DNA from 3 places in the Polaribacter staleyi genome. Region 3 is predicted to be linked to each of the others. Evidence: riboswitches for the same ligand, from Rfam matches in the RefSeq annotation. Region 3 holds a riboswitch; each other region holds the start of a gene.
What was found. Region 3 has a riboswitch for cobalamin ahead of WHD07_RS02275 (TonB-dependent receptor plug domain-containing protein). Riboswitches for the same ligand answer to the same signal wherever they lie in the genome.

Region 1 (6,318 bases), 1.8 Mb from region 3:
ATATTCTGAATCATTCATTTTTGTTGCCGAAAAATTAAGGGTTTCTCCCATAAACATTTCAATATTATTACTTTTTTGAGATAAGTCAATTACAGGCGGAACACTATAAAGATCTATTTCTTTAGTACAAGAAGCCATTATAATTACTAAAAGGCAGGGAATAATAAAAGCGACACTTGGTTTTAAATTTTTAAAAAAGTTGTTCATAATTTTGAAATTAAAGTTTGATTTTTGGGTTATAATTATTACTATTTAAATACTATTTTGTTAGGGATATCTCCGGTTTCTAAAGACCATTTTAAATCTCCTTCAGATGAAAAACAGTAGAGTTGTCCTGGAGTAACATAATCTTTAGCATCTGTAATTAAAACGTCTTTTGTTTCTGGATTTATTTTGATACCATACGGAATCTTAATAAGATCCTGACCTTCATCCGAAATAAAAGTGTCTTCAAGAATGGTTTCTGTTTTAGCGTCTAACCTGTTATAAGAAATTGTATTTTCTCCTGTTATATAACTAAATTCGGTGCTGTAGATATAAATGATATCTTTAAAAATGGTCATATTTCCTACCGCTATGTCAAACGATTTTTTAACCTCGTCTATATTTGTATCAACCACAAAAAGTTTAGAAGGCGTTTCGTAATAATCTCCTCTAGAAGAAACATACAAATCTCCCTCACTATCAATTTGCATACGATGAAGATTGATACCTACTTCTATACGTTTTGTTTCTTCAAAACTAGCAATATCAACTACAGAAACAGTAGATTCATAATCTGGTGGACTGTAACCGCCCGAATTAGCAACATATATTTTATCATTATAAACCACTAATTCTTCTGGTTGTCTACCAACATTTACAGAACGCGTAACACTAAGACTTGTAGTGTCAATTTCCATAATTTTTCCATTGGCAGCATTCGGGTCTCCAATAACACCTAAGTAGGTACTTAAATAAGCTTTCCCTTTGTAGAACTTTATATACCTACAATTATCAACATTTATTTGTTTAATTTTTTTGCGTGTTTTTACATCTAAAACTTCTACTTTGTTAGAAGCATTTACAACTATATAAAGTTTAGAACCATAAATTCCCATATCATTTCCAACATCACCCAAACCACCAACTTCTTCTGGGTTTGCAGTTCTAAAAACTTCTTTTTCATAAATTCCGGTCTCAAAGTCCATATAATCTAAAGCCGCTTTATTCATAGACATATTACCTTCGTTCAATAAATAAAAACCTTCAATTTTTGAGGAAGGTTCTGTTGGAACTTCTACCTTAATAGAATCTTCGAAATTATCTTCAGTTCTACATCCATTTAAAAAAAACACAACCGCTAAAGCTGATGCAACTTGCAAACCTAATTTTCTTTTTTTCATAATATAAAATTTAAAGTGAAACGATAGGATCTCCCTGGCATAGGAAAGTTTTTAACTACCGCAAATTGTTGATTAAATACATTGTTTATTGCTACTAAAACTTTTAATTTCTTTTGATTAAATAAGAGTGTTTTTCCCAAACTTAAATCGTGTGTAAACCACGGATCTAAATAATTAGAACTAATGTTTGCCTTTTGGCTATATCTTTCTCCCGTATAAATAAAACTGTAGTTCAATTCTAATTTTCGGTAATCTATCATAGCACTTATACTACCGCTATGAACTGGTATATACGGAATCTGATCTCCATAATTATTTACACCAGCAGTAACATCAATAGATTCTTGATACGTGTAACTTAGGTTGGTGCTGTACTTAAATTTTGTGCCCAAACTACCAATTGCCTTTATATTTGTTTCTATTCCGGCAGTTTCTACTTTACCTAAATTAAACATAGACCAACGGAACAGATTTGCACCAGGAACTGCTACAATTTTGTTGTCTATCCAAATTTTATAGACATCTGATTGAAGATCAAATGCTACTTTTTTAAACTCAGTTTGATAAGAAAATCCAAGATTTACCTGAGTTGCGTCTTCTGGATCTAAAAAGGTATTTCCTATAAATGTATAATACAAATCATTAAAAGTAGGTTGCCTAAAAATTTCTTTATAAAAGCTTCTTACCCTAAATTTATTAGAAGTAAAAGGTTGCCAATTCAACATAATGGTAGGTGAGTATTTCTGCAAATCTTCTGCTGCTTCATAAAAAAGTACCGTTTCATCTACTGTAGTACTCAATAAACTACCTTGTATGTGAACTTTATCAAAAGTAAAATCGGCAGCTAAGGATGATAAAAGCGTAATTCTTTTAGGGTATGAAAATCGATACAAATTTGCATCCATCGTATTCCTTTGTAAGTCTGTTGCTAGAGATAATTTGCAAAAAGGAGAAACCTGAAACGTATTTACCATCGATAAATAATATTCTTCTTGCGTATATTTGTTGTCTAATTCCCCGTCTACCTTTATAATTTCTGGATCTACATATCTAGAATAATTATGAGCATATTTACCTCTTAACACAAAAAAATAGAAATCGTTTACATGCTTTGTAAATGCTCCTTGTAGAAAATTATTTCGATCCCATAAACGTTGTGGACGCTTAAAACGATTAGCAACAATAGCTCCTGGCAATCCACGTTCAGAATCATAATGATATAGTTTTACATTCCACCCATTCTTAATACCTTGTGCACCATGCACAGAGACTTCCGCTCTAAAAGATTCAATATCTGCATTATTACGTGTTGCTATTGTATCATAGCTACCGTTAGTGTATCTAAATTTATATTTACCATTGGCATTAAGATACTCTGTACTAATACGCCCACTTAATTGATTATTAATTTTAAAATCTACATTTACAGAAGGATTTACCAAGCCAAAGGATCCTGTTTTTAAACTAACATTTGCATTACTACGTTTACCATCTAAAAATTGAGGTGTTTTAGACTTTAAATAAATACTATTTGAAGAAGCATAGGATTTAGCGGATTGATCTAAATCTGATCGTTGACCTTGGTATAACGATACAGCTTCCATGTTTTGTACAGAATATTTCCCTAAATCTATTTGCCCATTTTGTGCGTTTCCTAATTGAACACCATCATAAAAAATCCCTGTATGTTGTGATCCCATACCTCTCACATTTATGGTTTTAATACCGCCAATTCCTCCATAATCTTTTAACTGAACTCCACTAAAAAAACGAATAGCATCTGCAACACTAGAATTACTTAAACGCGTTAAAGACTTTCCTGTTAAAGTCTGAACAGAAATAGGAGAAAAGTGCTTTTTTAATTTCTCTTTATTGGTAATTAAAAAAATTTCTTTAAGCTGTACGGCATTTATTGAATCAATTTTTTGGGCATATAAAAAATTAGAATTATAGCAACATATAATAAAGAAAATAAACAAAAAAGAGTGTAAAAAAGAAGTCCTCATACCTAAATTTTGCGTAAGAGGATAGAATAAGAAAAGTACTACGTATCCAAATTTTAGATAGATAGGCTCCTAATTCTAGCTTCAATCCTCGAAAGCTTAATGAATTATAAAAAAATGGCAGGTCTTCTGACTTACTCCATCCACCCGGTCTTCCCATTCTTTCGAAAAGTGACCATTCGAGTTTCAACTTTAGAGCTTACAGCTGCGGGACAGTTCTAGATTTACACTAGATTCCCATTTTAATATCAAGTTTTTAAACCCGATAACCATTCTTAGTTAAAAAATATGATACAAATTTATCTACAATTTGTTAATTGACAATGCAGTTTTATGCTTTATTTTTAATTACACATTTATATTCTTATTAAACAAGCTACATTAATATATTAAATTAAAAATACCAGGCTATCTAGAAAATTACAACAAGAAAAATTAAGAAAAAAACAACCTCAAATAAAATAATTTAGCTCGTATAAATATTGCCCCCCAACACTATTTTTTACTAGCCAATTATATTAAATGAAGTTGCATTAAAGTTATTTAAATTAGAAACAATATTTATTCATTTCTATATTTTACAGTAAAGAAAACAAACACCTTAAATTATCTATAATAATTTGTATCAAAAAGAAATAAAAGCTAAAAACAATTCGTTATTACAATTATTTCTTATTGAAATTACATTTTTCAAATGTATTGCAATAAAACAAAAAAAGCTTACGGAAACCCGTAACCGGGTTGTTATATAACAAGAAAAAAAACAACCCAAAATCACAAAAAAATTTCTTTATTTTTCAGTGAATATTACTTTAAAAAATCAATCTTGGCAAAAAAACGCTTTATAAAATAGGTTTTTGAGGTCAACTTTTAAATCAAATTTAAAAGCTTCAATTTTGGAATAACTATAAAACAAAATACTTTAAACGTTTTTATACTAAAAACTCATCAAAAAAATTATTCTTTAATTAACTTATATGTATGTATTTTAGGTTTGTTTGCTGTGTATATTTTGGTTCTAATACTACTTAAATCTTTCCATAAAGAATCTCTTTTAGGAAGCAATTCGAAATATTCTTTAGTCATTTTTAAACCATACGGATACCAAGGTTTCCCTCGCTGAGATTCATTTTTTTTTCTAAGAAAGCTTTTTTAGACTCCATCGTATCATCACCTAGATAATCCCTAAGTGTACGAAATTCCATTAAAGCTAAAGTTCTCAATTTTTCATTTGTTTTTTTATAACCCAAACACCAATCATACACTTTTTGAGCTTGTTTATATTGTGGCGTTTTAGCGTTTAAAGACAAATCAATTCCTTTTTTTAATTTTTTAGAATTATAAGTACCTACTTCAATACCGTCAATAACTAATTGATAAACTCCCGCTCTTAAATTTTTAAATAAAAAAAACTCTTGCGTATATTCCTTTCTATCTTTTATTAAACCCAATGCCGGAGCTAAATTTTCTTGAAGCGCAAAAGGTAATGCATTTTCAAACACCGTAAATTCTTTTGTACCATCTATTAAGTTTACCTCGCAATTATATGAGGTTATTACTTTTTTAGCCTTTACATCAATCTCTACTCTAGAAGTATACTTTACAGGAAAAACTGTTTTAATCAACTCATAAGCCATAATTAAATGACCTAATTCACCAGGATGTGTTCTATCTACTCCTATTATGGTTGCAGTCTTATCTTTCTTTTGCACTTGCTTGTTTGCCTTTAACATTACTGCATTCAAGTCTACTAAAGGAGAATTATACTTCTCTGCCAATTTTTTAATTTCATCAGCAAAAACCACCAAACCATCGTTTTTACGTTCTACATTATTAGTGCCCTTAATCTTAACCGTTTGATCATAAATAGAAGGTGTCATAAATATGATACTTACCCCCCTTTCATTTAACTTAGATGCAATGGCAGACATGTTAGCTATGTATTTTTCTAATACAGCCTTACGATCCTTTAACATCTTATCATCAACCTTTTTAAAGTCTTTAGGGAACAAATGAGCTCTTACATCATTCATCCCTAACATAATTATAGCATGATTAGGATTATGAATTAAAATATCTTTTTCTAGCCTTAATAAAGTTCCAGAACCATCATCACCAGATATACCTCCATTAAAATAATTTACTTTTTGATTAGGGAATTGTGTGGCATTAAAAAATTGTAAAAAAGCATGATACAAACCTCCATGTGTAATACTGTCTCCTATTAAAACCACATTATCTCCGTTTTTATATACTGGTATTTCTTGAGATATAGTATATGTACTATAAATGAGTGCTATTAGTAATATGAATCTTTGGAAGCTATTTTTCATTTTAAATGATGATTATTTATTGTAAAAATAAAGAAATAAGTTTTTATAATATAAAAAAGGGTACTATCTATTCTAGATTTAAAAAAGACAGTACAAATAAGGGTCAAGTCAAAAAGTTGTGGAGTAAATTAAAAAGCATGAACTTTGCTTTCTAATAAACCTCTATTTTGAATACTTCAATTGAACTAACAAAACTATTATTACCAGAAATTCTTGTTGACTATTTTAAATTAACGAAACACGAATTTAAAAATGGAGAACTCCATTTCCATTTCACAGAATTAAATACGATTCCTGAAGAATTCAAAGCACTTAAATTAAATTCTAAAGGCTTTTTTCCTGAAGCGACTATTCAAGATTTTCCAATTCGAGGTAAAAACGTTTTTCTACATGTTATTAGACGACGTTGGGTTGAGGAAAATTCTAAAAAAGTAGTTACAAGAGATTGGCAATTAGTAGCAAAAGGCACTAGAGTAACTAGTGAATTTGCTGCTTTTTTAAAAGATATCAGTCAGTAATAACGCTACTAGCACAAGTACTGTAGCTAATTTCTACGGGGTAAATCCTAGAAGTTTACAAAGACAGTATAAAGATTAT
Region 2 (6,318 bases), 780 kb from region 3:
AAGGTGAGTAAAAAACAAGTTTCATTTTTTATATTGGGATAAAAAAGTGCCAAAACAGCTGCTTTTCTAGGGTTGTTTGCTATTATTTTATCTGCATCATATTTTAGACGCATTTTAGGCGCTAATTTAAATTGAGCATTTAATCCGCCCAACTTACTCGTTTTAAGTTTCGTTATTTTATTCTTAAAATCATTAAAATTCACGGATAAACATTTAATTTTAACAAAATTATCAATTTCACTTTTAAATCAATGGTTTTTGGCAAGAATTTTGTTTTATCTTAGTTAAAAATAAACATGAATAAGAAATATAAAAAATTAATTTTAAGTATTGTATTAGATATTATTGGTATTATTCCTATACCCTTTTTAGACGTAATTTGGGCACCGCTATCTGGATACTTAATGACCAAAATGTATAAAGGCAAACAAGGTAAAGTAGCCGCAATAATTAGTTTTATAGAAGAAGCAGTTCCTTTTTTAGATGTTGTACCAACTTTTACAATAATGTGGATATACTCTTATGTATTTAACAAAGAAAAGGTAGAAAAAATTATAGAATTCTAATTCTCTTTTTTAAATAAAAAGCCCAAGCCCAATCTACCTAAAAACTTTTTCTCAAAAGCCCAAAAGAATTTAAATTGCCCAAATACCCAACCAACTAAAGGAAGTGTAGCTTGATAAATAGGGAAAATCAACATAATTCTTAAAGGCCAAAATACCCAAGGATTTGTTGTTTCTTGCGAAAGCCCTATAAAACTGGTTAAAGGTTTTGCAACCCAAGTAGCAAAAGACCCATTTATAGAAAAAACTAGAATTATAGCTATAATAGACCAATTATTCTTTACTCCCCAACGTTGCCTTAATTTTTCCATAAAGTTTATTGTTTTGCCGTTTGTTTGGATTTCTTAAACATTAACCATAAACCTATTAAAACTAGAGGTATACTTAAAACTTGCCCTGTATTTAATGAATTAAACACCCAATCTTCACGTCCGTCTACTTGAGCTTCTTTTAAAAACTCTATAAAGAATCTTAAAGACCAAAGTACTACCATAAAAAGACCAAAAAGGTAACCTGTTTGTTGTTTCTTATCTGTTTTCCAATACAAATGCCACATCACAAAAAACAAAGCTAAATAACTAAACGCTTCATATAATTGTGTAGGGTGTCTTGGTACTGTTTCTCCTGCTGCTTTAAAAATAACACCAAAACTAGAACCTGTTTCTTTTCCATAAATTTCTGAATTGAAAAAATTTCCAAAACGAATAAAGAAACCTGCCAAAGCAACCATAATTGCCAATCTATCTAAAATAAACAACCACGGTTTTTGTAAGTGTTTTTTTGCGTAAAAATATAAAGCGATAGGAATTCCTATTGCTGCACCATGACTAGCAAAACCAGTAAATCCTGTAAATTTCCATCCTTTTATAATACCAAATAAAGAATCGTTTGCACTTTCTTTAATTGGTAAAAATATTTCTAATAAATGATTTTGATAATAAGACCAACTGTAAAAAAATACATCTCCCAAACGCATACCAACAAGCATAGATACAAAGACATACATAAATAATACGTCTAGTTTTTCTTCTGGAATTTTATCTTCTACATAGATTTTTTTCATCAGTCTTAAACCTAATAAAAATGCTGCTACAAACATTAAACTGTACCAACGAACGGTAAAAAAACCTAAATCTATTCCTATTGAAGGATTCCATGTAATTGCTAAAAAGCTCATATTTTAATTTCTATGTCTGGTCGAGCGCAGTCGAGACCTAATTATTAACTATAAACCTCTCGACTGCGCTCGAGGTGACAATTATTATTCTTTCTTTTCTGGAACAGGATCATACCCACTTCCTCCCCAAGGATGACAACTAAATATTCTCTTTAAGGCTAACCATCCACCAGAAAATAGACCATGTTTTTGTAACGCCTCAATTGTGTAATGTGAACACGTAGGACTGTATCTACAAGTAGCTGGTGTAAATGGTGAAATTGCGGCTTGATAAAAACGAACCAACAATATAAATGGAAAAGACAATATTTTTTTCAATGATTAAAATTTATGAATTAAATGAATAAATCTAGATTAAGAGATTTCTCAATCGTTTCTCTTTCGAAATGACAATTACACTCAAAAACTTGAAATTCATAATTCGTAATTACCTTTTTAATTTATTATAAAAGAAGTACCTTCTTTACCATCTTTTAGTTGAATTCCTAATGCAATTAGTTCATCTCTAATTTGGTCTGACAAAGCCCAATCTTTATTTTCTCTTGCTTCTTTTCTTAATTTAATTAACAATTCTACAACGCCATTTATTTTTTCTGAATTGTCTTGAGAATTTTCATTCATCAACCCTAAAACATCAAAAACAAATGCGTTAAACGTTGTTTTAAATTCAGCTAAATCAACTGCCGTTAAACTTGCTTTATGTTCTTTAATTTGATTAACAACCTTTACCGCTTCAAATAATTGCGGAATTAACATTGGTGTGTTAAAATCGTCGTTCATTGCTGCATAACAATCTTTTTTCCATTTTTGCACATCAAAAGTAGATGTTTTACCTGATTCAATCTTATCTAAGAAATTAACAGCTTCCATCAATTTAGAATGTCCTTTTTCTGATGCTTCTAATGCATCTCCAGAAAAATCTAAAATACTTCTATAATTGGCCTGCATATTAAAAAAACGAACCACACTTGCAGAAAATGCTTTTGGCAAAATAGTGTTTTCTCCTGTTAAAATTTCATTAGGTAAAATAAAATTCCCTGTAGATTTTGCCATTCTCTGCCCATTTAAAGAAAGCATATTTGTATGCATCCAATAATTTACAGGCGTTACGCCACTACAAGTTTTAGATTGTGCAATTTCGCATTCGTGATGCGGAAATTTTAAATCCATTCCACCACCATGAATATCAAAACTTTCGCCTAAATATTTTGTACTCATTACAGAACACTCTAAGTGCCACCCCGGAAAACCATCGCTCCAAGGAGAAGGCCAACGCATAATATGTTTCTCATCGGCTTTTTTCCAAAGTGCAAAATCTTGCGGATTTTTCTTGTCAGACTGCCCATCTAAAGTTCTTGTATTATGTAGTAAATCTTCTACTTTTCTACCAGAGAGAATTCCGTAGTTTTCTTTTTTATTGTATTCATGCACATCAAAATATACAGAACCATTTACCTCATACGCAAAACCTTTTTCTATGATTTCTTTAATCATTTCTATTTGCTCTACAATATGACCTGTTGCAGTTGGCTCTATACTTGGTGGTAAAAAGTTATAGTTTTTTAAAACATCATGAAAGTCTACCGTGTAACGTTGTACAACTTCCATGGGTTCAATTTGTTCTAAACGTGCTTTTCTTGCAATTTTGTCTTCTCCTTCATCTGCATCATTTTCTAAATGGCCAGCATCGGTAATATTACGTACATAACGCACCTTATAGCCTAAATGTAGTAAATATCTATACACAACATCAAAAAACATAAAGGTTCTAACATTACCTAAATGTGCGTTGCTATAAACCGTTGGACCACAAACGTACATACCTACATATCCGTCTGTTATGGTTTTAAAATCCTCTTTAGATTTGGTTAAAGAGTTGTATACTTTAAGCTGATTTTCTTTGTATAATTCCATTAAATAAGTGACTAATTACAGCCGATAAAGATAGACACTTTAAAAAGAATACCGAAATGGAATTTGTTAGAAGTTTGCTAAGATTTAAAGTCGCTGAAAAAAAATATAATTGTTATTCTTTTATTTATACAAATTACTTCTTAAAATTATAATTAAATTTACATTTCAATTTTTAAAATTGATAAAACCCCATCTTAAAATGAATTGGATACTATTAATTATAGCGGGACTTTTTGAAGTTGCTTTTGCTGCTTGCTTAGGTAAAGCTAAAGAAAGCACAGGTACCGAAACTACCTATTGGTACATTGGTTTTATAGTATGTTTATCTGCAAGTATGTTGCTCCTTTTAAAAGCAACACAAGAATTACCTATAGGAACTGCTTATGCTGTTTGGACGGGAATAGGTGCCGTTGGAACCGTTTTATTAGGTATTTTTATATTTAAAGAGCCCGCTACGTTTTGGCGTCTTTTTTTTATTTCTACTTTAATAATTTCTATAATTGGTTTAAAAGTAGTGTCTCATTAAAAACAAATTTCTTTGTTTTCTATACTCTTACAATCCTAAAACTTATTACCTATAAATATGTTTATAAGTAGCTAATAAGTTCTTCTAAATATTAGACACAAAAGGTAAATGATTTTTAAATTTGAATAGAATTTGGTTTTAATAACAATATCAATTGTTAAAATTAAAAGGGAAATAGGTGTAAAACCTATACTGTTCCCGCAGCTGTAAGCTCTATTAAAAGTTTTACATTCTTTGTCACTGTTTATCTATTTATAAACGGGAAGACGTAAAAACCAGAGTAAGTCAGAAGACCTGCCAACTTCTAATTAGTCAAACTTTCGGGATAAAAGTTATGGCACGATGTATCTACTTATACCATTGGGTTATCGTACCTTTTTTGACACATTTTAAACCATCAATAAGTAAGCCTTATTGGTTATATTATTAATGAAAATGAATTATTCTAGCATTCAGGTTGTACTACAAGAAGTGCCTGGTGAAATCAGTATTTGTTTTAGCATTTGTGGATGTAAAATTCGCTGCAAAGGTTGTCATTCTCCTATTTTATGGAAAGAAGAAAACGGACAACAACTTTCTATAAAATTATACAAACAAACATTACTAAAATATAAAGGATTTGCAAGTTGTGTTTTATTTATGGGTGGAGAATGGCATCAAAAAGAACTCATAGATTATTTAAAATACGCCCAAAAAGAAGGATACAAAACATGCCTTTATACAGGTAAGGAACATATTGATAAAAATTTACTACAACACCTAACTTGGATTAAAACCGGCAAATGGATTGCCAAAAAAGGAGGCTTAGATAAACCTGATACCAATCAGCAATTTATAGAAGTACAAACAAATAAAAATTTAAATCATTTATTCTTAAAAAACTATTAAGCTATGATTCGATTAACGGAAAAACAGGTAAACCAAAAAATTAATTTTATTCAGAATTACATTAATGCAAGCAATGCTGCTGATGGCTCTAAAATAGACGCCAACGCCAATGTTTCTTCTAAAAACATAGCTACTATGGAAGCTGAACTAAATAAGGATATTAACGTTCAGGTAAATAGGCAATTGGTAAAAAATAAAATTGAACAACTATTTGATAAAAATTTGGCCAATGAATATGTAAGGCAAATAGAAGCTCATGAAATTTATGTACATGATGAAACCTCTTTAAAACCTTATTGCACTTCTATTAGTATGTATCCATTTTTATTTGACGGACTTACCAAGCTTGGAGGTGAAAGTAAAGCACCACAACATTTAGAGAGTTATTGTGGCGAATTTGTAAACCTTGTCTTTGCCATTAGCTCTCAATTTGCAGGTGCTTTGGCAACTGTAGAATTTTTATTGTATTTTGATTATTTTGCTAGAAAAGATTTTGGAAACGATTACCTAAATTCTAACACCAAAACAGTTTCTAATCATTTACAACATGCGGTTTATGCAATTAATCAGCCTGCTGCTGCAAGAGGTTATCAATCTGTTTTTTGGAATATCTCTTTATACGATGAAAAATATTTTGACAGCTTATTTGGTGAGTTTGTTTTTCCTGACATGACAAAACCGCAATGGGAAAGTCTTAAAAAATTACAACTATTTTTTATGAAATGGTTTAATAAAGAAAGAGAAAAAGCTGTATTAACCTTTCCTGTGGTTACCGCTGCAATGCTTGTAAAAAAAGGCAAACCTGTAGATACTGAATTTGCCAATATGTGCGCCACTGAGTTAAGTGAAGGAAATTCATTTTTTATCTATCAATCTGAAAGCGCAGATAGTTTGGCTTCTTGTTGCCGATTAAGAAATGAAATTAGCGACAATACTTTTAGCTATTCTTTGGGTGCAGGTGGCGTTTCTACAGGCTCTATAAACGTTATTACACTAAACATGAATCGCTTAATACAGCAAGGAAAAGATCTTAAAACAGAAATAAATAAAATTCAAAAATACCAAATAGCCTACAGAAAGTTAATTGAAGAATATAAAAATGCCGGAATGCTGCCTGTTTATGATGCTGGTTTTATATCTCTAGACAAACAGTTTTTAACCATTGGCATAAATGGTATGGTAGAAGCTGCAGAAAGCCAAGGTATAAAAGCCGAAAATAGCACTGTTTATAAAGATTTTGTAGCAAAACA
Region 3 (6,318 bases):
AACAACTTTTTTAAATTCTTTTTGTGCAATTTCTAATAAGAAATTGGTAGTTCTGGCATGTAAATCTAAATACGATTCACCATTTGTAACAGCAACTTTTACAAAGTCATTCATCCAGATATCTAAGGCTTCTTGGTTGATGTCGTTCCAGTTTTGTAATTCCCAATCTCCAAAATCTAATTCTTTTAAGCGATCATCAAAAAGAATAGTATTTGATAACTTTTCTGCCAATTTTTTACATCTTTTTAGCGGACTACTATAATATACAGTTTCTGCATCATTTATAGAAACATCTGTTAAAATAGGTTTTATTTCTTCTAAAAAAGTATCGGTAACATCAATATCTGATTGCCCGTAGCAAATTCCTTTGTCTATTTTGGGCGTGGTGTGTCTAATTAATATAATTTCCATAAAACAAGTATAAAAAGATAAAAAACAACTTCTGCCACTTGTTGCAAAGCACCCGCACAATCTCCTGTTTGACCTCCAATCCATTTTTTAAAAAAACGAGCTAAATACCAATAGGTTATTAATAGTGGAATAAGGCTTAGAAATACCCAATGATTTTTAAAAAAGAAAAGAGGTAAAACTCCAAAAATAAAAGAAATCACTAAAGATTTTGTACTCATTTGTGTGGTTGTTGGCTTTATTTTTGAGCTATCAATATCTCTAACATACGGATGTGTGTAGAGTAGGATAGTAGCTGTAAAACGACTAATAGCATGACCAGAAATAATAAGTAAAGGAATATTTATGTGTGCTACACAGAGTGTTTGTATTGCAGAAAACTTTAAAATAAGAATAGAAAACAATCCTATAACACCAAAAGTTCCTAATCTAGAATCTTTCATGATTAGTAATATTTTTTCTTTAGTCCAACCACCACCAAAACCATCGCAACTATCTGCAAAACCATCTTCATGAAAAGCTCCTGTAGTCCAAATAGAAGCAATCATACTTAGAATAATGGCAATTTCTGGGGTAAAAATAAAAGTAGCTAAGTAGTAAATAAGTGCAGCAATAGCGCCTACTAAAATACCCACTAAAGAAAAGTAACGGTTACTTTTATTTAGCATTTCAGACGAATGGCCCACCCATTTAGGGCATGGTATTCTTGTAAAAAATAAAATGGCAGTTAAAAAATAATGAAATTCTTTTTTCATAGGTTTAAGCTTCGCTTACATTGGCACTTTCAAAAGTTGCCATTTCGTTTAAAAATAGTGTTGCAGATTGTATAATTGGTAGTGCAACAGCAGCTCCAGTACCTTCTCCTAAGCGTAAACCTAAATTTAAAATAGGTTTTACCTTTAAAAAATCTAATATTTTTTGATGACCTTGTTCTCCAGATGAATGCGTAAAAATACAGTAGTCTAAAACATTTTTATCGATAGCATTTGCGGCTAATAATGCTGATGTTACAATAAAACCATCAATTAAAATTGTCATTTTTAAAGCGGCAGCTTCTAAAATAGCACCTGCCATCATTACAATTTCGAAACCACCAAAAGTAGCGAGTGCCTCTGTTGGCGAGTCTATATTTTTAATATGCTTTTGGTATACTTCTGTTAAAACATTCTTTTTTTGTTGCAATCCTTCATTGTCTAAACCAGTTCCTTTACCAACACAGTTTTCAATACCAATTTTTGTAAAATAACTCATTAAAAGTGCAGCAGAAGAAGTGTTACCAATGCCCATTTCTCCAAAACCAATGGTGTTGCATTTATTTTGAAATAAATTGTTTACAATTTCTTTTCCTTTTTCTAAAGCAGCTTTACATTGTAATGTTGTCATGGCTTTTTCTAAAGAAAAATCTTTGGTTCCTTTTGCAATTTTAGCAGAAATTAATTCTTTATTTTCATCGAAATTGGCATTTACACCAGCATCAACAATTTTTAGGTTGATTTTATTTTGTTTGCAAAAAACATTAATTGCTGCGCCTCCGTTTAAGAAATTAAACACCATTTGTTGTGTTACTTCTTGTGGATATGGACTTACTTTTTTTGATTTTGTTATTCCATGATCACCAGCAAAAACAACAATACTTGGTGCTGTAATTTTTGGTGTTAACGTGTTTTGAATACGACCTATTTTAATGGCAATATTTTCTAACATACCTAAAGAACCTATAGGTTTTGTTTTAAAGTCTATTTTTCTTTGAAGTGCTGTTTCAATCTCTTTAGAAAGTGCAGTTATTTTTGACATCTTGTTTTATTTTAGTTTTAAAGGCAGTCCAGAAACCATAAAAGTAGCCTTGTCAGCTTTTTTAGCAATAAATTGATTTACCCATCCTTGTAGTTCTGTAAATTTTCTTCCAGATTCTGTGGTAGCATGTAATCCCATACCAATCTCGTTAGAAATAATGATAATGTGAGCATCAATTTCTACCAGTTTTTCTATTTGTTGTTTGGCTAATTTTAAAGATTCTTTTACGTCGTATTTTGTGTCAACATAAAAATTTGTCAACCATAAAGTAACGCAGTCAATAACAACTGTAGATTTATCAGGGATAACGGCACTAATATTTTTTTCCTCTTCAATGGTTGTCCAACGTTCATCTCTATCAGAAATATGTTTGTCTACCCTTGCTTTAAAATCTTTATCCCAAATTCTAGAAGTTGCCAAATAAAAAGGGTTTTTAGAAATGTCTTCCGCTATTTTTTGAGCATAACTACTTTTACCAGATCTTTCTCCTCCTGAGATATAATGAATCATAATTTAAAAAATATAAACACAAAGGTTAGAAACATTTTTTAAAAAAGGAAAGAATATCTTTAATAGTATTCAAGTTTCTTTTTTTTTAAGAATGATTGTATTTTGTTTGATACCTGCTTTGGTAAATGGAATAAAATAGTTGTCTAAAAAATTACCTTTTATAGATTTTAAAATATCTAATGCATTAAACAAAAAAGTTTATAAAGTATAAGTATTGCAATACTTAAAAATAATTTACATTTGCTAAAAATTAAGGTTTTGTTCTTTCTGAGAACAAATTAAAAGGGAATTCGGTGAAAAACCGAAGCTGTTCCCGCAACTGTATGTTTGTTTCGAATCATTTTTTCGAAACCTCTTTTTAGAGCTGTTATTAATTCTTTACCACTGACATTTTTGTTGGGAAGGTCTATAACAGGTAACAAGCCAGGAGACCTGCCTAATTTATAAAAATAAATACAAGCTTTCGGGATAAAGGTCAGGTTGTTATGAAGAATTATATTTTATCTTTTTTGTTTTTACTTTGTTGTGCTAACACTGCGTTTGCTCAAAAGGATACGATTGCAAATAAGTTAAAAGAAATTGTTGTTATAGCAAAAAAAGAGCAAAAACATAAAATACTTGGACTAAAAAAACTAAAAATAGTTACTAGTCAAATTATTAAAAACCCAATAAACCTTACTAATTTATTAAGATACAATAGCCCTATTTCTTTAAGAGATTATGGTAATGGAGGTGTAAGTACTGCTCGTTTTAGAGGTACTTCTGCATCGAATACAGCAGTATTATGGAATGGAATTTCTATCAACGCAGTAGGAAGTGGTCAAACAGATTTTAACTCTTTGTCTGCAAGTATTTCTGATGAAATTATAGTTCATAGTGGTGGAGGAAGTATCGATTATGGTTCTGGTGCTATTGGTGGTACTGTGCATTTAAATGATAATTTATCATTTAAAAAACATAAAGATTTTTATTTGTTTTCTTCTTACGGAAGTTTTAATACGACTTCTAATTTTTTTAAAGCCAATGTTGGAACAGGAAAATGGGCTGTAAAATTTGCTGCAACATTAAATTATTCTGATAATGATTATACATTTATTGATACTCGATATAAAAATAGTGACGGTAGTTTGTTGAAAAACGAAAATGGAGTTTATAAAAATTATGGCGTAAACTTTAGTTTAGGATATCAGTTCTCTAGTAAAAACAAACTGTATTTTTATACAACAGGTTATTATGGAGATCGTTTATTTTCTGATGGATTACCAAATCCTGCTGCAGGCAGCGAAAGAAATGAGGATTTTAATCAAAGGAATTTATTAAAATGGAAATACTCTTTTTCTAATTTTACACAAACCTTAAACGTGGCTTACTTAACACAAGAGTATCGATATTATGATGATAAAAATGCTACAGATTATGTTTTTGGAAAATCAAAAAATTATAACATCAATTATAATTTAAAATATCGTTTTTCTAATTATTTAAAAATGGAAACATCGTTAATTTATGATGAAAACAGAGGTACTACTAATGAGGTTTTTTCAAAAAAAAGAACATTGTTTGCTGGTATAGCTAAAGTTACTTTTAAGCCAACAGAGAAATTAACAACGGCAATTAACTTTAGAAAAGAGTCTAATTCAGATTTTGAAGTTCCATTATTAGTATCCGTTGCTGCAGAGCAGGAAATTACAGATAATTTAGCCTTAAAGGCAAATGTATCTACAAATTACAGGATACCAACTTTTAATGAGTTGTATTGGCCAGTTGTTGGTAATTTAGATTTAATACCAGAAGAATCTGTACAAGGAGAAATTGGTGCTTCTTTTAAGAAAAAAAATATAGCAATTACTACATCACTTTTTTATATTCATTTAAAGCATAAAATTTTATGGTTACCTACTGCAGCATCTAATTTATGGAGACCAAGAAATGTAGGTGATGTTACGCATAGCGGAGCGGAAACAGCTGTTAAATTATCTAAAAAAATTAATGAACATTCTTTTAATTTTTCTACGAATTATACGTTTACGTTAGCAAAAAACAAGGAAACAGATACGTTTTTACCTTATGCACCTAAGCATTTATTAAACTTTAATTTAGATTATGAGTATAAGAAAATTTCTTTTTTTATGCAGCATTTATATCAAAGTAAAGTGTATACAAATGAAATTAATTTAGATTTTTACTCCTTAGAATCTTTAAATGTTACCAATTTTGGTGGCGATTTTAAGGTGTTTGAAAATAAAAAGAATAAAATAAAAATAGGTTTTAAAGTAAATAATATATTTAATAATGTGTATTATTTTTCAAACTTACGTCCTATGCCTGGTAGAAATTACAATATTAATATAAACTATAAATTTTAATACAAATGAAGATTACAAAATCAATTTTTAAACTATTCATAATTAGTTTAGTTTTTACATCATGTTCTAATAATGACGAAGAATTTCCAGAAATTACAGGTAATTATAAAGACGGAATTATTGTAAGTGCAGAAGGAGGATTTGGTAATAAAGATGGTTCTATTTCTTATGTAAATGAAAATTTAAATAGATTAGCAACTAATTTTATCTATACGGGTGTTAATAATGCACAATTGGGTGGTTTAATTCAGTCTATATCTTTTACAGATACAGAAGCTTATATTATTTTAAATGATGTGAATACAATTGTTGTTGCAGATAGATATACTTTTGAAAAAATAACAGAAATTAATACAGGTTTAAATAATCCTAGATACATGGCAACTGCTAATGGTAAAGGATATATAACTAACTGGGGAAATCCTTCTGATATCACTGACGACTATTTAGCAGTAATAGATTTAGCGACAAATACAATAGAAAGTACAACGATTTCTTTAGATAATGGTGTAGAGAGAATTCTTGCAAAAGACAATAAATTATATGTTTCTCATAAAGGTGCATGGTCTTCTAATAATATTATTTCAATTGTAGATTTAGCAGCTAATAATACTGTTGAGAAAATTATTGTAAAAGATAACCCAGATGAATTAATTTTTGATGTTTCAGGGAATTTAATTGTATTATCTGAAGGGAAACCTTTAACTTATGGAGGTGCGCCAGATTATGCAGTGTTAACAAATACAACTTCTTCAATTTCATTTATCAACCTTAGTAATAATACAATAACAAAGGAGATTGAATTTAGTGATAATGAAAGAGCATCACAAATGTCTTATGTAAATGGAGAAATTTACTATTACATGGGATCAGAGCAAAAAGTATTTACTATTAATGAAAACGATACAACACTTGCTACAGATGGTATTGCTACAGGTAATATTTATGGTATGTCAGTTAAAGATAATAAGTTATTTACTACTAGTTATAGTTTTACTGCGCTAAGTAAATTAATAGTGACAGATTTATCTACAAAAGAAGTAGTATATAGCTCGCCTGTAGGTTTAGGAGCTTCTAAAATATATTTTAATTAATAAAGATCTTTTGAAAAAGGAAATTTAGTTAAAAACTCCTCTTAGAATTTTCTAAGAGGAGTTTTTTTTATTTATAACAGTTTTTTAACTTCATTCTTAATAAAGCTAACAGCTGTATCTGTTGGAGGTAGTGTTTTAGAATAGTA

Region 1: another riboswitch for cobalamin. It lies ahead of WHD07_RS13365 (TonB-dependent receptor); the one in region 3 lies ahead of WHD07_RS02275 (TonB-dependent receptor plug domain-containing protein).
Region 2: another riboswitch for cobalamin. It lies ahead of nrdG (anaerobic ribonucleoside-triphosphate reductase activating protein); the one in region 3 lies ahead of WHD07_RS02275 (TonB-dependent receptor plug domain-containing protein).

What each region holds. Positions count from the first base shown of each region.
Region 1 covers NZ_CP150665.1:3,168,372-3,174,689, reverse strand. Annotated here, with positions in the region: gene WHD07_RS13375 (hypothetical protein) at 1-207, opposite strand, end outside; gene WHD07_RS13370 (YncE family protein) at 249-1,385, opposite strand; gene WHD07_RS13365 (TonB-dependent receptor) at 1,382-3,391, opposite strand; cobalamin riboswitch at 3,491-3,677, opposite strand; gene WHD07_RS13360 (hypothetical protein) at 4,346-4,474, opposite strand; gene WHD07_RS13355 (SGNH/GDSL hydrolase family protein) at 4,477-5,721, opposite strand; gene WHD07_RS13350 (ISAon1 family transposase N-terminal region protein) at 5,889-6,239, shown strand; gene WHD07_RS13345 (ISAon1 family transposase) at 6,226-6,318, shown strand, end outside.
Region 2 covers NZ_CP150665.1:4,193,044-4,199,361, reverse strand. Annotated here, with positions in the region: gene WHD07_RS17415 (CoA pyrophosphatase) at 1-203, opposite strand, end outside; gene WHD07_RS17410 (hypothetical protein) at 297-566, shown strand; gene WHD07_RS17405 (DUF6787 family protein) at 563-874, opposite strand; gene lgt (prolipoprotein diacylglyceryl transferase) at 880-1,740, opposite strand; gene yidD (membrane protein insertion efficiency factor YidD) at 1,825-2,058, opposite strand; gene cysS (cysteine--tRNA ligase) at 2,176-3,654, opposite strand; gene WHD07_RS17385 (DMT family transporter) at 3,854-4,180, shown strand; cobalamin riboswitch at 4,297-4,496, shown strand; gene nrdG (anaerobic ribonucleoside-triphosphate reductase activating protein) at 4,616-5,068, shown strand; gene nrdD (anaerobic ribonucleoside-triphosphate reductase) at 5,072-6,318, shown strand, end outside.
Region 3 covers NZ_CP150665.1:581,534-587,851, reverse strand. Annotated here, with positions in the region: gene cobC (alpha-ribazole phosphatase) at 1-411, opposite strand, end outside; gene WHD07_RS02290 (adenosylcobinamide-GDP ribazoletransferase) at 396-1,163, opposite strand; gene cobT (nicotinate-nucleotide--dimethylbenzimidazole phosphoribosyltransferase) at 1,168-2,202, opposite strand; gene WHD07_RS02280 (bifunctional adenosylcobinamide kinase/adenosylcobinamide-phosphate guanylyltransferase) at 2,209-2,712, opposite strand; cobalamin riboswitch at 2,949-3,166, shown strand; gene WHD07_RS02275 (TonB-dependent receptor plug domain-containing protein) at 3,198-5,078, shown strand; gene WHD07_RS02270 (cell surface protein) at 5,084-6,172, shown strand; gene WHD07_RS02265 (hypothetical protein) at 6,244-6,318, opposite strand, start outside.